DNA from 4 places in the Streptomyces sp. NPDC058470 genome. Region 1 is predicted to be linked to each of the others. Evidence: riboswitches for the same ligand, from Rfam matches in the RefSeq annotation. Region 1 holds a riboswitch; each other region holds the start of a gene.
The links. Region 1 has a riboswitch for cobalamin ahead of ACFWP7_RS18720 (ribonucleoside-diphosphate reductase subunit alpha). Riboswitches for the same ligand answer to the same signal wherever they lie in the genome.
Positions count from the first base shown of each region.

Region 1 (5,392 bases):
CGGCCCGGGGCGGTCCCTGTGACAGCGGTAGTTCCTAGAAGTCCTCGTCCAGATCGACGGTGCCTTCCACCGCCACCTGGTACGCGGACGCGCGGCGCTCGAAGAAGTTCGTCAGCTCCTGGACGCCCTGGAGCTCCATGAACGAGAACGGGTTCTCCGAGCCGTACACCGGGGCGAAGCCCAGGCGCTGGAGGCGCTGGTCGGCCACGCACTCCAGGTACTGGCGCATCGAGTCGGTGTTCATGCCCGGCAGACCCTCACCGCACAGATCGCGCCCGAACTGCAGCTCGGCCTCGACGGCCTCCCGCAGCATGTCGGTCACCTCCTGCTGAAGCTGCTCGTCGAAGAGCTCCGGCTCCTCCTTGCGGACGGTGTCGACGACCTCGAACGCGAAGGACATGTGCATCGTCTCGTCGCGGAACACCCAGTTGGTGCCGGTCGCCAGGCCGTGCAGCAGACCCCGGCTGCGGAACCAGTAGACGTACGCGAAGGCGCCGTAGAAGAAGAGCCCCTCGATGCACGCGGCGAAGCAGATCAGGTTGAGCAGGAAGCGGCGGCGGTCGGCCTGGGTCTGCAGGCTGTCCAGCTTCTCGACCTCGTTGATCCACTTGAAGCAGAACTCGGCCTTCTCGCGGATGGAGGGGATGTTCTCCACCGCGTCGAAGGCGGCCGTGCGGTCGTCCGGGTCGGGCAGGTAGGTGTCCAGCAGCGTCAAGTAGAACTGGACGTGCACCGCTTCCTCGAAGAGCTGGCGGCTCAAGTACAGCCGCGCCTCGGGGGAGTTGATGTGCTTGTAGAGGGTCAGCACCAGGTTGTTCGCCACGATCGAGTCGCCCGTCGCGAAGAACGCGACCAGACGGCCGATCATGTGCTGCTCGCCCTCCGACAGCTTCGCGAGATCGGCGACGTCCGAGTGGAGGTCGACCTCCTCGACACTCCAGGTGTTCTTGATGGCGTCCCGGTAGCGCTCGTAGAAGTCGGGGTAGCGCATGGGGCGGAGGGTGAGTTCGAAGCCCGGGTCGAGAAGGTTCTTCTGGGGGGTACTCACTGGCAGGCCTCGCAGGAATCGGGGTTTTCGAGGGAGCAGGCGACGGCGTCCTCGTCGGGGGTCGCCTGCACGGGGATGGTCTTCTCGGGCTGCGCCTGCGCCTGTGCCGCGCGGGCGATGCGGGTCGCCGGGCGGGAGCGCAGGTAGTACGTCGTCTTCAGGCCCGACTTCCAGGCGTACGCGTACATCGAGGAGAGCTTGCCGATGGTCGGCGTCTCCAGGAAGAGGTTCAGGGACTGCGCCTGGTCGAGGAACGGGGTGCGGGCCGCGGCCATGTCGATCAGGCCGCGCTGCGGGATCTCCCACGCCGTGCGGTACAGGTCGCGGACGTCCTGGGGAACCCAGGTGAAGCCCTGCACCGAGCCGTTGGACTCGCGCAGCGCCTCCCTCGTCTGCGCGTCCCACACGCCGAGCTTCTTCAGCTCAGCCACCAGGTAGGAGTTGACCTGGAGGAACTCGCCGGAGAGCGTCTCGCGCTTGAACAGGTTCGACACCTGCGGCTCGATGCACTCGTAGACGCCCGCGATGGAGGCGATGGTGGCGGTGGGCGCGATCGCGAGGAGGAGCGAGTTGCGCATACCGGTCTTGGCGATACGTTCCCGCAGGGTCGTCCAGCGCTCGGGCCAGGTGAGTTCGGTGTCGTAGTGGTCCGGGTGCAGGACGCCACGGGCCGTACGGGTCTTCTCCCACGCGGGGAGCGGGCCGTTGCGCTCGGCGAGGTCCGCGGAGGCCTCGTACGCGGCGAGCATGACGCGCTCGGCGATACGGGTGGAGAGCGCCTTGGCCTCCGGCGAGTCGAAGGGCAGCCGCAGCTTGAAGAAGACGTCCTGGAGGCCCATCGCGCCGAGGCCGACCGGGCGCCACCTGGCGTTGGAGCGGCCCGCCTGCTCGGTCGGGTAGAAGTTGATGTCGACCACGCGGTCCAGGAAGGTGACCGCGGTGCGGACGGTCTCGTCCAGACGCTCCCAGTCGATGTCACCGGCCGTCGTGTCGACGAACGCGCCCAGGTTCACCGAGCCCAGGTTGCAGACCGCCGTCTCGCCGTCGTCCGTGACCTCCAGGATCTCCGTGCAGAGGTTCGAGGAGTGGACGGTGTGGCCCGGCTCCGCCGTCTGGTTGGCGGTGCGGTTGGCGGCGTCCTTGAAGGTCATCCAGCCGTTGCCGGTCTGCGCGAGGGTGCGCATCATGCGGCCGTAGAGGTCACGGGCGGGAATGGTCTTCTTGGCGAGCCCCGCTTCTTCCGCCTTGCGGTACGCCGCGTCGAACTCGTCGCCCCACAGGTCGACCAGTTCGGGCACGTCGGACGGGGAGAAGAGGGACCAGCGGGCGTTCTCGTTCACCCGGCGCATGAACTCGTCCGGGATCCAGTGCGCCAGGTTCAGGTTGTGCGTACGGCGGGCGTCCTCACCGGTGTTGTCGCGCAGCTCCAGGAACTCCTCGATGTCGGAGTGCCAGGTCTCCAGGTAGACCGCGGCCGCGCCCTTGCGCCGGCCGCCCTGGTTCACCGCGGCGACCGAGGCGTCGAGGGTCTTCAGGAACGGGACGATGCCGTTGGAGTGCCCGTTCGTGCCGCGGATCAGTGAACCGCGTGAGCGGATACGGGAGTACGACAGGCCGATGCCGCCCGCGTGCTTGGAGAGGCGCGCGACCTGGTGGTAGCGGTCGTAGATGGAGTCCAGCTCGTCCAGCGGGGAGTCGAGGAGGTAGCAGGACGACATCTGGGGGTGGCGCGTACCGGAGTTGAAGAGGGTGGGGGAAGAGGGGAGGTAGTCGAGGCGGCTCATGAGGCGGTAGAGGGCCGCGACCTCGTCGAGGGCGCGGGTCGTGTCGTCCTCTGCGAGGCCCGACGCCACGCGGAGCATGAAGTGCTGGGGCGTCTCGACGACCTTGCGGGTGATCGGGTGGCGCAGGAGGTAGCGGCTGTGCAGCGTGCGCAGGCCGAAGTAGCCGAAGCGGTCGTCGCCTTCAGTGTCGATCAGTGCGTCCAGGCGGGCGGTGTGCAGGCGTACGAAGTCCGCTGTGCGGTCGGCGATGAGGCCCTCGCGATGGCCGACGGTGACCGAGTCGGAGAAGGTCCGCACGCCCTGAGAGGCGGCTTCCGCCGCGATACTGACCGTCAGGAGCCGGGCGGCCAGCCTGGAGTAGACGGGGTCCTCGGAGATCAGGCCCGCCGCGGCCTCGGTGGCCAGTTCGCGCAGCTCCGCAGCGATTTCGGAGGCCCCCCGTGCGGAGCGGCCGCGCAGCGCGGCGGCGGCGACCCGGCCGGGGTCGGCGCCGGAGAGGTCGGCGGTGAGGTCGGTCAGGGTCCGCAGCAGTGCGGTACCGGGGCCGTCCGTCTCCACCGGGGCCTGCTGCGTAGTCGCTGAGGCCGGGTCGACTGGCGCGATGGTCACGTGGGGCTCTCCCTCGCTGGGCACGGGGCCTTGGGGAGGGTGGCGGGGCACACGAGCGCACGCTCTTGGGCAGCGATGCGCCGCGTCCACCGGCCCATTCCGCGAGGCCCGGACGTCATGTCACCCGGGCCGGCTGGCCGGGGCGCACTGTCGGCAGGTCCTCGGACTTGACTCCATACGCGAACGAACGCGCATAAGTACACCGTTGCGGGACAGTTCCGGATTTGCACCGGATTCCCCTGCGGCGACAGCGAGCATGAGCATACATCTTGTGTCGGGTAGCGGTGGCACCCCCACATGTTGTGTCGGGTGGTTGGCTGCCGGGGGTTCGTCGTGGGTCGGGGCCGTACCGGAGCATCCGTCCTCGGTCAGGCGCGGAATCGGTCGGCCATGAGGGGGGCGGCGTTGACGCGCCAGCCGCTGCGGGCGGACGTTCCGGCACGTCCCCTTCTGCCGGGGAGGGGGCATCTTTTAGCCCGTCCGGCGTTTGAGGACGAGGCCGTTCAGGCCGATAGCGGGGGTCTGGGGGCGCAGCCCCCAGGTACGGGACGGGTAGGGGCGGAGGGGGCGAAGAAGATCTCCCTCTCCGCCCCCCGCCGGTGGTTAGTGCGTTGTTCCCGCCGTCGCCGGCGGGAGTTCCACCTGTACGCCCTTGTCGCCGGCGTCTGCCGTGTAGTCCTCGGGGCTTGTCTCGTCGATGCCGTCGGGGGCGTTGAAGGCGCGGAGGGCGAAGGTGAGGATCACGGTCACCACGACGTTCAGGACGAATGCCGTCAGGCCGATGTAGCCGATCTCACCGATGCCGGGGATCTCCTTGGAGCTGCCGCCGAAGTGCTTCTGCGTGGGGGAGGCCACGCCGTACGCGGCGAGGGTGCCGTAGAGCATGCCGACGGCCCAGCCCGCGAGGAGGGCCCAGCGGTGGAACCAGCGGGTGAAGAGGCCGCCGACCAGGGCCGGGAAGGTCTGCAGGATCCAGATGCCGCCAAGGAGCTGAAAGTTGATGGCGACCGTCTTGTCCATGGTGAGGACGAAGACGAGGGCGCCGACCTTCACGAGGAGGGAGACCAGCTTGGAGATCTTCATCTCCTGCGCGGGAGTGGCGTCCGGCTTGATGAAGTCCTTGTAGATGTTCCGGGTGAAGAGGTTCGCTGCCGCGATGGACATGATGGCGGCGGGGACCAGGGCGCCGATGCCGATCGCCGCGAAGGCCACGCCCGCGAACCAGTCCGGGAACATGTTCTCGAAGAGCTGGGGGATCGCCAGCTGGGCGTTCTCCACCTTCACCCCGGCCGCGATCGCCATGAAGCCGAGCAGGGCCAGGAGGCCCAGCATGAGGGAGTACAGAGGGAGGATCGTGGTGTTGCGACGGATCACCTCGCGGCTGCGGGAGGAGAGCGTCGCCGTGATCGAGTGCGGGTACATGAACAGGGCCAGCGCCGAGCCGAGGGCGAGGGTGGCGTACGTCCACTGGCCGGCCTCGGCCGGGACGGTCCCGCCCGCGCCTGCTGCCGTGTACTTGTCGTTCGCCGCCTTGAAGATCTCGTCGAAACCGCCCAGCTTGATCGGGATGTAAATGATGGCCACCGCGATCACGATGTAGATCAGGGTGTCCTTCACGAACGCGATCATGGCGGGGGCCCGGAGGCCCGAGGAGTAGGTGTACGCCGCCAGCACGCCGAAGGCGATCAGGAGGGGGAGGTCCTTGACGAACCAGTTGGTGTCGTCGCCGCCTCCTACGCCCATGACGTCCAGGACCGCCTGGATGCCGACCAGTTGGAGTGCGATGTACGGCATCGTGGCGAGGATGCCGGTCACGGCTACGGCCAGGGACAGGCCCTTTGAGCCGAAGCGGCCGCGTACGAAGTCCGAGGTCGTCACGTAGCCGTGCTTGTGCGAGACCGACCAGAGGCGGGGGAGGAAGGTGAAGATCAGCGGGTAGACGAGGATCGTG
Region 1 covers NZ_JBHXMF010000023.1:42,860-48,251, reverse strand. Annotated here, with positions in the region: gene ACFWP7_RS18725 (ribonucleotide-diphosphate reductase subunit beta) at 35-991, opposite strand; gene ACFWP7_RS18720 (ribonucleoside-diphosphate reductase subunit alpha) at 1,045-3,441, opposite strand; cobalamin riboswitch at 3,576-3,722, opposite strand; gene mctP (monocarboxylate uptake permease MctP) at 4,045-5,392, opposite strand, start outside.

Region 2 (5,392 bases), on a different contig from region 1:
CTCACCGTCGGGGGGACCGCTCTCGCCGAGGTTCCGGCCTCCGCGGCCGGCAAGCCCAAGGGGCACGACGTCTCCTCGCACCAGAAGAACGTCGACTGGCAGAGCGCCAAGGCGAAGAGCGCACAGTTCGTCTACGTCAAGGCGACCGAGTCCCACACCTACCGCAACCCGTACTTCAGCCAGCAGTACAACGGGGCACGCAACGCGGGCATCATCCGCGGCGCCTACCACTTCGCCCTGCCGAACAAGTCGTCCGGCACCGCCCAGGCCGCACATTTCGTGCGCAACGGCGGTGCGTGGCGGGCGGACGGCTGGACGCTGCCGCCCGCGCTCGACATCGAGTACAACCCGTACGGCACGAACAAGTGCTACGGCCTGACCAAAGCCAGGATGGTGAGCTGGATCAAGGCCTTCAGTGACGAGGTCAAGCGGCAGACCGGACGCCGTCCGGTGATCTACACGACCACGCACTGGTGGAACACCTGCACCGGCAGCAGCAGCGCCTTCGGCGCGAACCACTCCTTGTGGCTCGCGCGCTACGACTCGGCGACCGCGGGCACCCTGCCGGCCGGCTGGTCCTTCTGGACCTTCTGGCAGTACGACAACAGCGGCAGCCTGCCGGGCGACCAGAATCTCTTCAACGGATCCACGACCCAGCTCAAGAAGCTCGCGAAGGGCTAGGCCGACAGGACCTAGTGGAACTATCGGAACCCAGCATTCCGCCTGTGTTCGAGACATCGGACCGGGCCAGAGCCGCCCCTCCAGCACAATTGGAGGAGCGCTCGCCGTAGAGACACTCGAAAGCCCGCCCAAGTTCATCTTCCGTTCACCCAGGTTGCCTACGGTCCTCGTGCCACTGACGTCAAAGAGAAGCCTGGGTAAATGGAACACATCACGCTCCTCCTCGGAATCGTGATCGTTACCGCTCTCGTGTTCGATTTCACGAACGGTTTCCACGACACCGCCAATGCGATGGCTACGACCATTTCGACCGGTGCTCTCAGACCCAAGACGGCGGTGGCCATGTCCGCCGTGCTGAATCTCGTCGGTGCGTTCCTCTCCGTGGAGGTCGCCAAGACGATCTCCGGCGGGATCATCAACGAAGAGGGCATCCGCACCGAAGTGATCTTCGCGGCGCTCGTCGGCGCCATCCTCTGGAATCTGCTGACCTGGCTTCTGGGTCTGCCCTCCAGTTCCTCCCACGCACTCTTCGGCGGCCTCATCGGCGCCGCGGTCATGTCGGCCGGCTGGTCGTCGGTGAACGGCTCGACCGTCGTCACCAAGGTGCTGCTTCCCGCGATCGCCGCGCCCGTCGTGGCCGGACTCGCCGCGATGCTGGCCACCCGGCTGACGTACAGGATCGGCAGCCGCGCCGACGAGAAGGCGACGGCCAAGGGCTACCGCGCCGGGCAGATCGCCTCGGCGGGCCTCGTCTCGCTGGCCCACGGCACGAACGACGCGCAGAAGACGATGGGCATCATCACCCTCGCGCTGGTCACCGGCGGTGTGATCGCGCCGGACTCGAACCCACCCACCTGGGTCATCGTCTCGGCCGGTATGGCCATCGCGCTCGGCACCTACCTGGGCGGCTGGCGCATCATCCGCACGATGGGCAAGGGCCTCACCGACCTCGCGCCGCCGCAGGGCTTCGCCGCCCAGACCAGCGCGGCCACGGTCATCCTGGCCTCCTCCCACCTGGGCTTCTCGCTCTCCACCACGCAGTCCTGCTCCGGCGCCGTGATGGGCTCCGGTCTCGGCCGCAAGGGCGGTGTCGTCCGCTGGTCGACCGCGCGCCGCATGTTCATCGCCTGGGGCCTCACGCTCCCGGCGGCCGGCCTGGTCGGCGCGGGCGCGGAGTTCCTCACCAAGCAGGGCACCTGGGGCATCGTCCTGACGGGCGCACTCCTGGTGGCCGGCGCGGGCACCATCTGGAAGCTGTCACGCCGCCAGCCGGTGACCATCGACAACGTCAACGAGGTCACCGCCGAGCCCTCGGGCGTCGTCACCGTGGCGATCGCCGCGGTCACCCCGCCGCCCGCGGGTCCGCTCACCGGCGAGCTGACCGGCGAACTGAAGGCCACCATCCCGTCCCCGGACGCGGAGCCCACCTCTCCGGCCACGGTGTAAGGAACGAACAGCATGCACATCGACTGGGCAGCCCTCGGCTCCGTCTTCGGAGTCAGCCTCGTGACCACCGTGGCCCTCGTCGGCCTCTTCACCCTGGGCATCGTCGGCCTCTCCAGGCGCGAGTCGGCCTCGGCACAGGGCGGCTCCGCCGCTCTCGCGGTCACCGGCGCGTACGCCTGCTTCGCCGCCTGCGCGGCGGCGGTGGCGTACGGGATCTATCTGATCGTCGCCTGACGGCCATTCCGGGACCGAACCGCACAAGCAAGGCATCGCCTCGGGTGGGGCGTGGGATGTGTCAACGTCCCACGCCCCACCCGTATGTGGGCCTTCGCACACTCTCCCTCCGCAGGTCAACAGCAAGTTGACGGGTCTTCCAACGCCGTGGTGGACTGCCGGAGCCAAGTACGACGGCACGAGAGGAAGCCGGTGCGAATCCGGCGCGGTCCCGCCACTGTCACCGGGGAAGGTAGTCCCCGGAAGCCAGGAACTCCCACCGTCGGTCTCTTCGAACCAGGGCGTGGACACCCTGAGTGAGGACATATCGCCATGCGCGGCTGCCCAGGTGCCTTGCGAACGACGGTTGTGCCCGACCTGACGGTCGGCTGAACCGGTGCGTGCCGATCGCGTCTTCGCGTACGGCGCCGCCGCCGGCCTCCTCGGTGATCTACTGCTCGGCGATCCCCGCCACGGGCATCCGGTCGCCGCGTTCGGGCGGGCCGCGGGAGCCGTGGAGCAGGTGCTGTGGCGGGACGACCGCGGGTGGGGCGCGCTGCACACGGCCGTGTGTGCGGGCGGTGCCACCGTGCTCGCGGCGCTCGCGAGTCATTCCGTACGGGGATCACGTACCGCCTCCCTCGCGCTGACCGCCGCCGCCACTTGGGCCGTCGTCGGGGGGACCTCGCTCGGCCGAGAGGCCCGGGCGATCGGCAGCGCGCTGGAAGCCGGCGATGTCGAGCTGGCCCGGGAGCGGCTGCCGCATCTGTGCGGGCGGGATCCGCAGGCGCTCGACGCGGACGGGATCGCGCGGGCCGTCGTCGAGTCCGTCGCCGAGAACACCTCCGACGCCGTGGTGGGGGCCCTCGTGTGGGGGGCCGTTGGTGGTGTGCCCGGGCTTGTCGGGTTTCGGGCCGTGAACACGCTCGACGCCATGGTCGGGCACAAGTCAGCCAAGTACCGGCGCTACGGCTGGGCCTCCGCGCGGCTCGACGATGTCGCGGGCTGGCCGGGGGCGCGGCTCACCGCTGCCCTCGCCGGCGCTGCCGGAGGCGATCCGCGGGGCGCCGTACGCGCGTGGCGGGTGGACGCCTGCAAGCATCCGAGCCCGAACGCCGGGCCGGTGGAGGCCTCGTTCGCGGGGGCGCTCGGGGTACGGCTGGGCGGGACCCTCGCGTACGGCGGACGGGTCGAGCACCGGCCCGTTCTGAACGGCGGGGGGCGCGCCGTCGCGGTCGGTGACATCGAGCGGGCCGTACGGCTGTCGCGGCGCGTGAGCTGGCTCGCGCTGGGTGTGTGTGCTGCCGGACGGCTCCTCATGAAGGGGCGTGCCTCGTGAGCGGCGGGCTGCTGGTCGCCGGGACCACCTCCGACGCGGGCAAGAGTGTCGTGACCGCCGGGATCTGCCGGTGGCTGGTGCGGCAGGGCGTCAAGGTGGCGCCCTTCAAGGCACAGAACATGTCGCTGAACTCGTTCGTGACGCGGGAGGGCGCCGAGATCGGGCGGGCCCAGGCGATGCAGGCGCAGGCCGCGCGCGTGGAGCCGACCGCGCTCATGAATCCCGTACTGCTGAAGCCGGGGAGTGACCGGAGCAGTCAGGTCGTGCTCATGGGGAAGCCCGTGGGTGAGATGAGTGCGCGCGGCTACCACGGCGGGCGGCAGGAGGCGCTGCTAGGGACCGTGCTGGAGTGCCTCGCCGAGTTGCGGGGCACGTATGACGCGGTGATCTGCGAGGGGGCGGGGAGTCCTGCCGAGATCAATCTGCGGCGGACGGACATCGTGAACATGGGGATCGCGCGGAACGCGCGACTGCCCGTGCTGGTCGTGGGCGACATCGATCGTGGGGGCGTCTTCGCGTCCTTCTTCGGGACCGTCGCGCTGCTGTCGCGCGAGGACCAGGAGCTCGTCGCCGGGTTCCTGGTGAACAAGTTCCGCGGGGATGTCTCCCTGCTGGAGCCGGGGCTCGACATGCTCCACGGGCTCACCGGGCGGCGCAGTTACGGCGTGCTGCCCTTCCGGCACGGCCTCGGGATCGACGAGGAGGACGGGATGGCGGTCTCGCTGAGGGGGGCAGTGCGGGAGTCCGTGGTCGTCGCGCCCGTCGGCGAGGACGTGCTGCGCGTCGCCGTCTGCGCGGTCCCCCTGATGTCCAACTTCACGGACGTGGACGCGCTGGCGGCCGAGCCGGGTGTCGTCGTGCGCTTCGTGGACCGGGCCGAGGAACTGGCCGACGCGGACCTCGTCGTCGTACCCGGCACCCGGGGGACGGTGAAGGCACTGGAGTGGCTGCGGGAGCGCGGGCTCGCCGACGCGATCGCGCGACGCGCGGCCGAGGGACGGCCCGTGCTCGGTATCTGCGGCGGCTTCCAGCTCCTCGGCGAGCACATCGAGGACGAGGTCGAGTCGCGAGCCGGTCATGTCGACGGGCTCGGGCTGCTACCTGTACGGGTGCGGTTCGCGCGGGAGAAGACGCTCACGCGGCCCGTGGGCGAGGCGCTCGGCGAGCATGTCGAGGGGTACGAGATTCATCACGGCGTTGCCCAAGTCACCGGCGGGGAAGCCTTCTTGGACGGGTGCCGGGTCGGTGAGGTCTGGGGCACGCACTGGCACGGCTCGCTGGAGTCGGACGGGTTCCGGCGTGCCTTTCTACGCGAGGTGGCGGCCGCCGCGGGGCGCCGCTTCGTACCGGCCGCCGACACGTCGTTCGCGGCGCTGCGCGAGAAACAGTTGGACCTGCTCGGCGATCTGATCGAGGAACACGCGGATACGGACGCGCTGTGGCGGCTCATCGAGTCGGGCGCGCCGTCAGGACTGCCTTTCATTCCACCGGGAGCGCCCGCATGAGCACAGTGTTGTTGTTGTCGACCGCCGACACGGATCTGCTGGCGGCCCGGGCCTCCGGCGCCGCGTACCGGATCGGCAATCCGACCCGGGTGGACGTCACCACCGAACTCCCCGAGCTGGTCAGGGGCGCGGACGTCGCCGTCGTACGGCTCCTTGGCGGGAAGCGGGCCTGGGAGGACGGGCTCGCCTTCCTCAAGTCGTCCGGCAT
Region 2 covers NZ_JBHXMF010000036.1:57,303-62,694, forward strand. Annotated here, with positions in the region: gene ACFWP7_RS25490 (lysozyme) at 1-681, shown strand, start outside; gene ACFWP7_RS25495 (anion permease) at 883-2,127, shown strand; gene ACFWP7_RS25500 (hypothetical protein) at 2,140-2,361, shown strand; cobalamin riboswitch at 2,496-2,637, shown strand; gene ACFWP7_RS25505 (cobalamin biosynthesis protein) at 2,738-3,679, shown strand; gene ACFWP7_RS25510 (cobyric acid synthase) at 3,676-5,184, shown strand; gene cobN (cobaltochelatase subunit CobN) at 5,181-5,392, shown strand, end outside.
Region 2: it holds a riboswitch for cobalamin, as region 1 does, so the genes downstream of both, ACFWP7_RS25505 (cobalamin biosynthesis protein) here and ACFWP7_RS18720 (ribonucleoside-diphosphate reductase subunit alpha) in region 1, are expected to answer to the same signal.

Region 3 (5,392 bases), on a different contig from region 1:
ATCGGCCTGTCCCTGCTCGGCGAACGGCTCCAGGATGGCGCGGCGGGTGTGCTGCTGGCCCTCGTGGGAGCGGGCATCGCGGCCTGGGGTGTGGTGACGCTGTCCCGCTCGACGCCACGGCCCCCGCTGCCGGTCGACGACCATCCGGTCGCCGCGGTGCTGGCCCTTGAGCCCCAGTCGGCGGCGTACGAACCCTCGTTGCTGCCGCAGCAACCGAACGCGGGGCATCTCACCGCGCTGTAGAACCGCCATGGAACGGGCGGTCACGGAGGGGCCGTGACCGCCCGTTCCCCTCAGTCGGTCACGATCGCCGGGTCGCTCACGCCCGGCCGCCCGTTCTCCACATGTCCGGCGAACCTGCGCAGGAAGCTCGCATCCGCGTCGGAGACGACGGTCAGGTCGTACCAGCGCTTGCTCGCCCACAGGTCGAACGTGCGCTGCACACTCGCGCCCGACCGCACCTTGAACGACTTCGGTCGGCCGCCGTAGCCGTTGCTCACCTTCAGGTTGACCGTTCCGGGGCCCTTGTTGGTGAGGGTCAGCTCGACGTTGTCGCCGACGTGTCGTGCGGTGACCTCGGGTCCGGCCTTCTTGCCCGGGCCCCCGAAGGTGCGCAGGAAGCCGTTGGGGCCGTGCACCGTCAGGTCGTACGAACCGTTCGAGTACGCCGAGTTCCAGCTGTCGTCGACCTTCTTGCCGGCCCCGGTCGTGTAGGTCCAGGGGCCGTCGGTGCGGTTGCCGGACGTGACGAGGAAGACGGCGCCGGCCTCGGCGCCCGAGCCGAAGGTGAGCGTGTACTTGCCGGCCGCCGCGTCCGCCGAACCGTCCACCGCGGGCTCGTACTTGAGCGGGCGGGCCGGCCGCGAGCCGGGCTCCTGCTTGGGCAGGACGGGGTTCGCGGGCGGGGTCGGCACGTAGTCGGGGTGGTGGTCGTTGTCCGGCGGTTCGTAGCCGTCGGTGTCCGGCAGCGTGACCGGCGACGCGTTCTTGTGGGCGAAGTCGAAGGCCGAGCTGAGGTCGCCGCTGATCGCCCGCCGCCAGGGCGAGATGTTGGGCTCGTGCACTCCGAAGCGGCGCTCCATGAACCGGATGATGGAGGTGTGGTCGAGCGTCTCGGAGCAGACGTAACCGCCCTTGCTCCAGGGCGAGACGACGAGCATCGGCACCCGCTGGCCCAGCCCGTAGGGGCCCGCCGTGTGGCTCGCGTCGCCCGCGAAGAGGTCCGGCGCGACGTCGACGGTGGACTTGCCCTGCGCGGCGGACTGCGGCGGGAATGGCGGTACGAGGTGGTCGAAGAAGCCGTCGTTCTCGTCGTACGTGACGAACAGCGCTGTCCTTCCCCACACCTCGGGGTCGGAGGTGAGCACGTCCAGGACCTGGGAGATGTACCAGGCTCCGTAGTTCGCGGGCCAGTTGGGGTGCTCGGTGAAGGCCTCGGGCGCGACGATCCAGGAGATCTTCGGCAGCTTCTTACCCTGTACGTCGGCCTTGAGCTGGTCGAAGAAGCCCTCACCCTTGCGGGCGTCGGTGCCGGTGCGCGCCTTGTCGTAGAGCGGGTCGCCGGGCTTGGCGTTGCGGTACTTGTTGAAGTACAGCAGCGAGTTGTCGCCGTAGTTGCCGCGGTAGGCGTCGGGTATCCAGCCCCAGGAGCCGTTCGCGTCCAGGCCGTCGCCGATGTCCTGGTAGATCTTCCAGGAGACGCCGGCAGCTTCGAGGCGCTCGGGGTACGTCGTCCAGTCGTAGCCGACCTCGTCGTTGCCGAGGACCGGGCCGCCGCCGGTGCCGTCGTTGCCGGTGTAGCCCGTCCACATGTAGTAGCGGTTCGGGTCGGTGGACCCGATGAACGAGCAGTGGTAGGCATCGCAGATGGTGAACGCGTCGGCCAGTGCGTAGTGGAAGGGAATGTCCTCGCGCGTCAGGTACGCCATCGTCGTCGACGACTTACTGGGCACCCACTTGTCGCACTTGCCCTTGTTGAAGGCGGCGTGTCCGTCATTCCAGTCGTGCGGGAGGTCCTGGATGAACTGCAGGCCCAGGTCGTCGGCGTCGGGCCGGAAGGGGAGCACGTCCTTGGCGCCGTCCGACTGGTGCCAGACCGACCTGCCACCCGAGGTCGTGGCCGGACGGGGGTCGCCGAAGCCGCGGACACCCCTGAGCGAGCCGAAGTAGTGGTCGAACGAACGGTTCTCCTGCATCAGGACGACGATGTGCTCCACATCGTCGATCGTGCCGGAGCCTTGGTGCGCGGGCAGCGCCGCGGCCCGCTCGATGCTGTTGGACAGCGCGGTGAGCGCCGCGGTGCCGCCGGTGACCTGGAGGAAGCGGCGCCGATTCACTTGAGGCATGGGTTGGGTGACCTCTTGTCCTGACGGAAACAACGGAACTACCGAACCACCGAACGACGGAACTGCGGGATGACCGGGTGGCCGGGCTGCTGCTGGAACATGTGCGATTGGAGTGTTGCAAGAGCACCGAACGACAAGGAAGGGCCTCATGGCCCCTGTGTGAAACTCGGCGATACGTGCGGCGAACGGCGACAATAGGAGCGCCAATGGCCGACTCCCGCAACCAACGTCAGGCAAAACCCGCGGCGAGGCGGCCGCCCGGTCCCGACTCGGATCGCAGGGACGGCATGTCTCGTCCCACCATCCGGCATGTGGGCGTTGTCCCCGCGGTCGCCCGAAGCCCTTTAGGCTGGTCTGTGCAGCTGGTTCGCCCCGTCCGCCAGGCGGGAGGCGTCGTAAGAGGGAACCCGGTGGAACTCCGGGACTGCCCCGCAGCGGTGAGTGGGAACGACCGCCGTCATACGCACTGGACCCGAGAGGGACTGGGAAGCGACGGCCAGTAGGTGTCCGCCCTTCGGAGGACGCGCCCACAAGTCCGAAGACCTGCCCGCTGCCCGTGCGTGACCCATCGTGCGCGGACATCCCGGTGACCTCGTGGGCGGGTCGGCGTACATATCCAGACGGACGATCGTGCCTTTCCGCGCGAGGATCGTCGCGTTCGGTGTGTCACCCCTTCGCGCTCTCGTCCCGTCTCCGGGATCTCAGGGATTCATCTCGCGAAGGAGATTTCCGTGACCACCAGGACCGCAGCCGCGGCAGCACAGGCCACCGTGTACGGCTACCCCCGCCAGGGCCCGAACCGGGAGCTCAAGAAGGCGATCGAGGGTTACTGGAAGGGCCGCGTCATCGCCGACGCCCTACGTGCCACCGCCGCCGACCTGCGCCGGACCAACTGGCAGCAGCTGGCGGGGGCCGGCGTCCACGAGGTACCGACCGGCGACTTCTCGTACTACGACCACGTCCTGGACACCACGGTCATGGTCGGTGCGATCCCCGAACGCCACCGGACCGCCGTCGTGACCGACGCCCTGGACGGCTACTTCGCCATGGCGCGCGGCACGCAGGACGTGGCGCCGCTGGAGATGACGAAGTGGTTCGACACCAACTACCACTACCTGGTGCCCGAGCTGGGTCCCGACACCGTCTTCACCACCGACTCCACCAAGCAAGTCGACGAGCTCCGCGAAGCCCTCTCCCTGGGCCTGACCGCCCGCCCGGTCCTGCTGGGCCCCGTCACCTATCTCCTGCTCGCCAAGCCCGCGCCCGGCGTGGCCGCGGACTTCGACCCGCTCACCCTCCTCGACCGGCTGCTGCCCGTGTACGCCGAGGCCCTCGCCGACCTGCGAGCCGCGGGCGCCACCTGGGTACAGCTCGACGAACCCGCCCTCGTCCAGGACCGTACGCCGGCCGAGCTGAACGCCGCCGAACGCGCCTACCGCGATCTGGGAGGGCTCACCGACCGACCGAAGCTGCTGGTCGCCTCGTACTTCGACCGGCTCGGCGACGCCCTGACCGTGCTCGCCAAGGCTCCCGTCGACGGGCTCGCCCTCGACTTCACCGACGCGGCCGCCGCCAACCTGGACGCGCTCGCCGCCGTGGGCGGTCTGCGGGGCAAGCGCCTGGTCGCCGGGGTGGTCAACGGACGCAACATCTGGGTCAACAACCTGGAGAAGTCACTCGCCACGCTGGGCACCCTGCTGGGCCTGGCCGGTCAGGTCGACGTGACCGCCTCCTGTTCGCTGCTCCACGTCCCGCTCGACGCCGCCGCCGAGCGTGACATCGACCCGCAGATCCTGGGCTGGCTCGCCTTCGCCCGGCAGAAGACCGCCGAGATCGTCACCCTCGCCAAGGGCCTCACCCTCGGGACCGACGCCATCACCGCGGAACTGGCCGCCAACCGGGCCGCCCTGGCCGCCCGCGCCCGCTCGCCGATCACCCGCGACCCCGCCGTACGGGCCCGCGCCGCCGCCGTCACGGAGGCCGACGCCCGCCGCAGCCAGCCGTACCCCGAGCGGGCCACCGCCCAGCGCGCCCACCTCGGCCTGCCCCTGCTGCCGACCACCACCATCGGCTCCTTCCCGCAGACCGCCGAACTGCGCACCGCGCGGGCCGACCTGCGCGCGCGGCGGATCGACAGCGCCGGGTACGAGGAGCGGATCAGGGCCGAGATCGGCGAGGTGATCTCCTTCCAGGAGAAGATTGGCCTGGACGTCCTGGTGCACGGCGAACCCGAACGCAACGACATGGTCCAGTACTTCGCCGAACAGCTCACCGGCTACCTCGCCACGCAGCACGGCTGGGTCCAGTCGTACGGCACCCGCTACGTCCGCCCGCCGATCCTGGCCGGCGACATCTCCCGCCCCGAGCCGATGACGGTGCGCTGGACGACGTACGCCCAGTCCCTGACCGAGAAGCCGGTCAAGGGCATGCTCACCGGGCCGGTCACCATGCTCGCCTGGTCCTTCGTCCGCGACGACCAGCCGCTCGGCGCCACCGCCCGCCAGGTCGCCCTCGCCCTGCGCGACGAGGTCAACGACCTTGAAGCGGCGGCCACTTCGGTCATCCAGGTCGACGAGCCCGCGCTGCGCGAGACGCTCCCGCTGCGAGCGGCCGACCGCCCGGCCTACCTGGCGTGGGCCACCGAGGCGTTCCGGCTCAGCACCAGCAGTGTGCGTCCGGACACACAGATCCACACCCACATGTGCTACGCCGAGTTCGGCGACATCGTCCAGGCCATCGACGACCTCGACGCCGACGTCATCAGCCTGGAAGCCGCCCGCTCACACATGCAGGTCGCCCGCGAACTGGCCGGACACGGCTACCCCCGCGAAGCCGGACCTGGCGTCTACGACATCCACTCCCCGCGCGTACCGGGCGCGGACGAGGCAGCGGCCCTGCTGCGCAAGGGACTTGAGGCCATCCCCGCCGAGCGGCTGTGGGTCAACCCCGACTGCGGCCTGAAGACCCGCGGCTGGCCCGAGACCCGCGCCTCCCTGGAGAACCTGGTCGCGGCGGCCCGGACGGTCCGCGCCGAGCTCACAGGATCC
Region 3 covers NZ_JBHXMF010000072.1:9,241-14,632, forward strand. Annotated here, with positions in the region: gene ACFWP7_RS36740 (DMT family transporter) at 1-243, shown strand, start outside; gene ACFWP7_RS36745 (phosphocholine-specific phospholipase C) at 294-2,345, opposite strand; cobalamin riboswitch at 2,692-2,911, shown strand; gene metE (5-methyltetrahydropteroyltriglutamate--homocysteine S-methyltransferase) at 3,077-5,392, shown strand, end outside.
Region 3: it holds a riboswitch for cobalamin, as region 1 does, so the genes downstream of both, metE (5-methyltetrahydropteroyltriglutamate--homocysteine S-methyltransferase) here and ACFWP7_RS18720 (ribonucleoside-diphosphate reductase subunit alpha) in region 1, are expected to answer to the same signal.

Region 4 (5,392 bases), on a different contig from region 1:
CAGCAGGAGTCGGGCACGACCCGGGTGATCGACCCGTGGGGCGGCAGCGCGTACGTGGAGAAGCTGACGTACGACCTCGCCCGCCGGGTTTGGCAGCACATCGAGGAGGTCGAGGCGGCCGGCGGCATGGCCAAGGCCATCGACGCGGGCATCCCCAAGCTGCGCATCGAGGAGGCCGCGGCCCGCACCCAGGCCCGGATCGACTCGGGCCGCCAGCCGGTCATCGGCGTCAACAAGTACCGGGTGGAGACGGACGAGAAGATCGATGTCCTCAAGGTCGACAACTCCTCCGTACGGACTCAGCAGATCGAGAAGTTGCGGCGGCTGCGGGCGGAGCGCGACGAGCGGGTCTGCCAGGACTCGCTGGAGGCGTTGACGCGGGCGGCCGGGGGCGAGGACAACCTGCTGGAGCTGGCGGTGAACGCGGCGCGCGCCATGGCCACCGTCGGGGAGATCTCCGACGCCCTGGAGAAGGTGTACGGGCGGCACGCGGGACAGATCCGTACGATCTCCGGTGTGTACCGCAACGAAGCCGGCGAGTCCCCGTCCGTGGACCGCACGCGCACGCTCGTGGACGCCTTCGCGGAGGCCGAGGGGCGCCGCCCGCGCATCCTGGTCGCCAAGATGGGCCAGGACGGTCATGACCGCGGCCAGAAGGTGATCGCCACCGCCTTCGCCGACCTCGGCTTCGACGTGGATGTCGGCCCGCTGTTCCAGACCCCGGGCGAGGTGGCCCGCCAGGCCGTCGAGGCGGACGTGCACATCGTCGGGGTGTCCTCGCTGGCCGCGGGCCATCTCACCCTCGTACCGGCGCTGCGGGAGGAGCTGGCGGCGGAGGGCCGCGAGGACATCATGATCGTCGTGGGCGGGGTGATCCCTCCGCAGGACGTGCCGACCCTGCTGGAGATGGGTGCGGCCGCCGTGTTCCCGCCCGGGACGGTGATCCCGGACGCCGCGTACGACCTCGTCCAGCGGCTCTCGGCCGATCTCGGGCACGACCTGTGATCGAGCTCGACACCTACGTCAAGGGCGTACTCGACGGGAAGCGCGCGCTCGTCGCGCGCGCCGTCACCCTCGTCGAGTCCACCCGGCCCCAACACCGGGCGCTCGCCCAGGAGTTGCTGACCGAGCTGCTGCCGCACAGCGGCCGGGCGCGGCGGATCGGCGTCAGCGGCGTACCGGGCGTGGGCAAGTCGACGTTCATCGACGCCTTCGGCACGATGCTGACCGCGCTCGGCCACCGGGTGGCGGTGCTGGCGGTGGACCCGTCCTCCAGCCGTACGGGCGGTTCGATCCTGGGCGACAAGACGAGGATGGAACGCCTGGCCGTCGACCCGGCGGCCTTCATCCGGCCCTCCCCCACCGCCGGCACGCTGGGTGGGGTCGCCAAGGCGACGCGTGAGTCGATCGTGGTGATGGAAGCCGCGGGCTACGACGTGGTGCTGGTGGAGACGGTCGGTGTCGGTCAGTCCGAGACGGCCGTGGCGAACATGGTCGACTCCTTCCTCCTGCTGACCCTCGCCCGCACCGGCGACCAGCTCCAGGGCATCAAGAAGGGCGTCCTCGAACTGGCCGACGTGATCGCCGTCAACAAGGCGGACGGACCGCACGAACGCGACGCGCAGGCAGCCGCACGGGAGTTGGCGGGCGCGCTCCGGCTCATGCACGGCAGGGACGCGGCCTGGACGCCGCCCGTACTGAGCTGCAGCGCCCGCGAGTCGGCCGGCCTGGACACCGTCTGGGACCGCCTGGAACAGCACCGCACGCTCCTCGACTCGTCCGGCCGGCTCGCCGCCAAACGCCGTGACCAGCAGGTCGACTGGACCTGGACGATGGTCCGCGACGAACTCCTGGGCCGTCTGCATGCCGATCCGGCCGTACGAGCCCTCGCACCTGCCCTCGAACAGCGGGTCAGGGACGGCGAGTTGACGGCCACACTCGCCGCCGAGCGCATTCTCAGGACCTTCGGCGGCAAGGACTAGCGGCTGCCGGATTCCCGTTGCCTCAGACGTCGGGCTCCCGGCGGCGACGTAACAAGGCCGCTATCGCGCAGCGCAGACAGTCATCGCCCTCGAGGGCTGTCTCTGTCTCCGGGTGGGCGGTACGCGAGAGGGCCCCCGGATGGTTCCGTGGGCCCTGGCTCGCGTGGCGGGTCATCTCAGTGGGGAGCGGCGACCGGTCGTCCCGCCGTGGCCGTCGCAGGCTTGGGATGGAGCAACCGCTCGGCCAGTTCGCCGAACACCAGCCCGAAGCCACCCCACAGGGTGATCTGTATGGCCAGCGCCGAGACGCGGAAGCGCCACAGCACGGTGGCCGGGAAGTCGGCCGGCACCTCGTTGATGACGGGCAGGAACGCGTACGCCAGTCCGATCGCGACGGCGAAGGCGGCCACCGCCGAGACGGTGGCATACCAGGTGCCCACCTTCGGGGCGAGCCGCTTGCCCAGAATGGTGGCGGCGATGGCGAGGAGCACGCTGAGCACCATCATCAGCAGGTACAGGGTGGTCCGCTTGCCGATGGTGTCGCCGTTGCCGACCGCGGGCGGGTTGGCCGGGTATTTGAGGAACGGCACGACGTACACGGCGAGCAGCGCGCTCCCCGACAGGAGCAGCGCCGTCGCCCGCGCACCGAAACGGCCCACGCGGCCGAGCGCGAAGCAGAAGGCGAGGGCGGCGATGCCGCCGAAGGCGACCCCGTAGATCAGCACACCGGTGGCGAGGCCTGCGGTGGACTGGAGGCTGCGGGAGACGAGTTCGACCTCGTGCTCGTGGCCCGAGGCATGGGCTTCCTCGAAGCTGATCGCGCTGTCGACGCTCGGCTCACCGAGGAAGTAGGCGACGATCAGGGCGAGCACGCCGGCACCGAGGCCGGCGAGCATGCCCCGCACGAGAAGGTTTCTCACTGTTGCGGAGTTCATGAGGTGCGCGGCGTCCTTCGTCAGTGGCAGGGGAAGCCGAGGAGATGGCGGGCGTCGTGCACCCACTCGTGGACTTCCTCGCCGGAGACGACGGAGGTGGCGCCCTGCTCAGCGCCGACGAAGTACAACAGGACCAGCATCAGGATGCCGAAGAAGACCGCCCAGGGGGCGATGTCCTTGAGCGGCAACTTGGCCGGTATGACGGGGATGGTGGTTGTCGGCTGGGCGACATGCTGCGCCATGGCAGGGCCTCCTCTGGGAGTTCGCGTCCCATCTCGGTGGTGCAGTGGACGACGGCCACGGGTCTGACTTGGGAAGCACCCCAAGGGCGTCCTCTTCACAGTGGCGCGACCGTGCCGGATTCTCACCAGCTTCCGTCTCGCCGTCGTCGATATCGGACCGACGGTACCGTGTGTCGCGTGCATGGCCAAGACCGCGTCACCTGGCGTGATCTTCCTCTCCTGCCTGGTGACGCGGCCGGTGCGACCCGTGGGTCACCGGTGACGGAACTCTTGCGCCCGCTGACAACGAGAGCGTCCATGCCCACTTCGCGACCGCCGACCCGAAGGTCAGGCCTTGTCCGTCTCCAGATGGCGCTGTTGCATGCGCGCGATGACGCGCTCCCGTCCCAGGCTCTTGGCCTCGCGGAGCTTGCCTTCCGCGGCGAGCAACGGAATCCAGAACAACCAGCCCCACAGGCTGTATTCGACCACTCCGCTCCACACCAGCGTCTTGTTCAGACCGAACGACAGGACGAACGTCAGCACATACGCGGCGACCCGATGGGCGAGCAGCAGGCGCAGCGGTGCGTTTCGGGGCCCCTGCAGGAGCTCGACCGCCGCGGCCAGTTCGGCGGCCCGGAGGTCTTCTCCGTCACCCTCGCCGGACTCCCCGCGGGCGGCTCGCCGCAGCGCCTCGGTGACCAGCACGCTCTGTTCCGCGACGGCTTCCTGATGAGCCTGCCCCTGAACGGCACTTGACTTCACGTCGTCCCAGTAACCGCGGCCGGCCCAGCCGGTCGCGGCATCGACGCGCTCGCGTTCGGGCGAGCCGGGCGGCGCCAACTCCTCGACCCTGGCCTGCAAGGGCACCGCACGGGCTGCACGCCCCGAGTAGGCGAAGGCGTCGGCGCGAAGGCACAACTCCAGATACGACACCAGGAGCCCGAGATCGTCCGGCGCGAGCGCGAGGCCCTGGCGATACGCGGCCTCGGCCTCGGCGTCGTGGTCGTCCTCGTCCTCCGCGGCGTGCGCCTGCCCGAGCCAGCGGAAGAGAACGGGATCCGGCCCGCACTCCTCGAGCCCCGCCTCCGCAGTTGTCCTCACAGCGGCGAATCCACCCACCGCGAAAAGCTCCGAGCACCGCTCTGCGTACTGCTGCCGTTCCACGTCGTACCGCTGCCGTTCCACGTTCCCACCCCAGTCGTCCGAACATGCACCTTCCGTAGTGATCAGTACCGTTGTCAATATCGGCTTGATCACGATGCGCAGGTCAGCGACGTACGGCGTGGATGTTCGCGAGCTACGACGAGCTGAGGGTGGGGCCCATGCCGCGCAGTTGCTGGATGGTTCCGCCGAGCTTCGCGCGGAACGGCTCGAGCATCTCCTCGGGCGCGGTGACGACCCAGCGCGAGCCGACGAGGTACTTGCCCCCGTACATGCTGGCGGTGTTCAGCCACGTCAGCTTGTACTTCTCCTCGGGAAAGGTCGTGATGGCGTAGTCCGCGTTCTCGGTGTGACAGACACCCACGCGCAGTTCATCTGCGTCGGTGCGGATCTGCACCTTGCACCCGGTCAGGTTGGCGATCACCTCGACCTTGGCCGGCGCCACGACCGCGGCCGAGGGGGCGGCGATCTCCGCCTGCCCACGATCCGCCGCGGCGTCGTCCTCGCCGCTGCCGCAGGCCGTGGCCAGCGGCAGAAAGGCCAGGCTTGCGGCGAGTGCGGCGCCACGTGCCAGGTTGCGTCCGGTGCGTCCTCGCGCTTGCTGCCGGTGCACGTCGCCTCTCCGTCTCGGGACCGCTCCCGCCCGCCCACAGGTGCGGACAGACGCATTCGACGAGGGGTACGGACGCAGACCGCCGACCGTTCAGCGCGGCCCGGGCTCCGAGCGAAGGTGCCCATGAGCGGCGCGCTCAGCCCCAAGGACCGGAATGCCCCACACGAAAAGGGCCCCCACAGGCTCTCGCCTGCGAAGACCCTCCGCACCGTCGGGACGACAGGATTTGAACCTGCGACCCCTTGACCCCCAGTCAAGTGCGCTACCAAGCTGCGCCACGTCCCGATGCGTTCGACCCACGGTGACCCGCGTGATCGTGCGAACAGAACTTTACCCCACCCCAGGGGCTGCTCCGTTAATTGCGCAAGCGCGCGACAATCAGGGTATGAGCGGGGCATCTGAGGTTCGGCAGGGCGGCGGGCGGGACCGGGACCCGGACGGGCGGGCGCGGAACGCCCGGCCGCGTGACGGACTGGG
Region 4 covers NZ_JBHXMF010000025.1:58,989-64,380, reverse strand. Annotated here, with positions in the region: gene scpA (methylmalonyl-CoA mutase) at 1-1,005, shown strand, start outside; gene meaB (methylmalonyl Co-A mutase-associated GTPase MeaB) at 1,002-1,982, shown strand; gene ACFWP7_RS19875 (CbtA family protein) at 2,159-2,917, opposite strand; gene ACFWP7_RS19870 (CbtB domain-containing protein) at 2,938-3,159, opposite strand; cobalamin riboswitch at 3,195-3,336, opposite strand; gene ACFWP7_RS19865 (hypothetical protein) at 3,487-4,326, opposite strand; gene ACFWP7_RS19860 (hypothetical protein) at 4,439-4,915, opposite strand; tRNA gene ACFWP7_RS19855 (tRNA-Pro) at 5,127-5,200, opposite strand; gene ACFWP7_RS19850 (DUF309 domain-containing protein) at 5,301-5,392, shown strand, end outside.
Region 4: it holds a riboswitch for cobalamin, as region 1 does, so the genes downstream of both, ACFWP7_RS19870 (CbtB domain-containing protein) here and ACFWP7_RS18720 (ribonucleoside-diphosphate reductase subunit alpha) in region 1, are expected to answer to the same signal.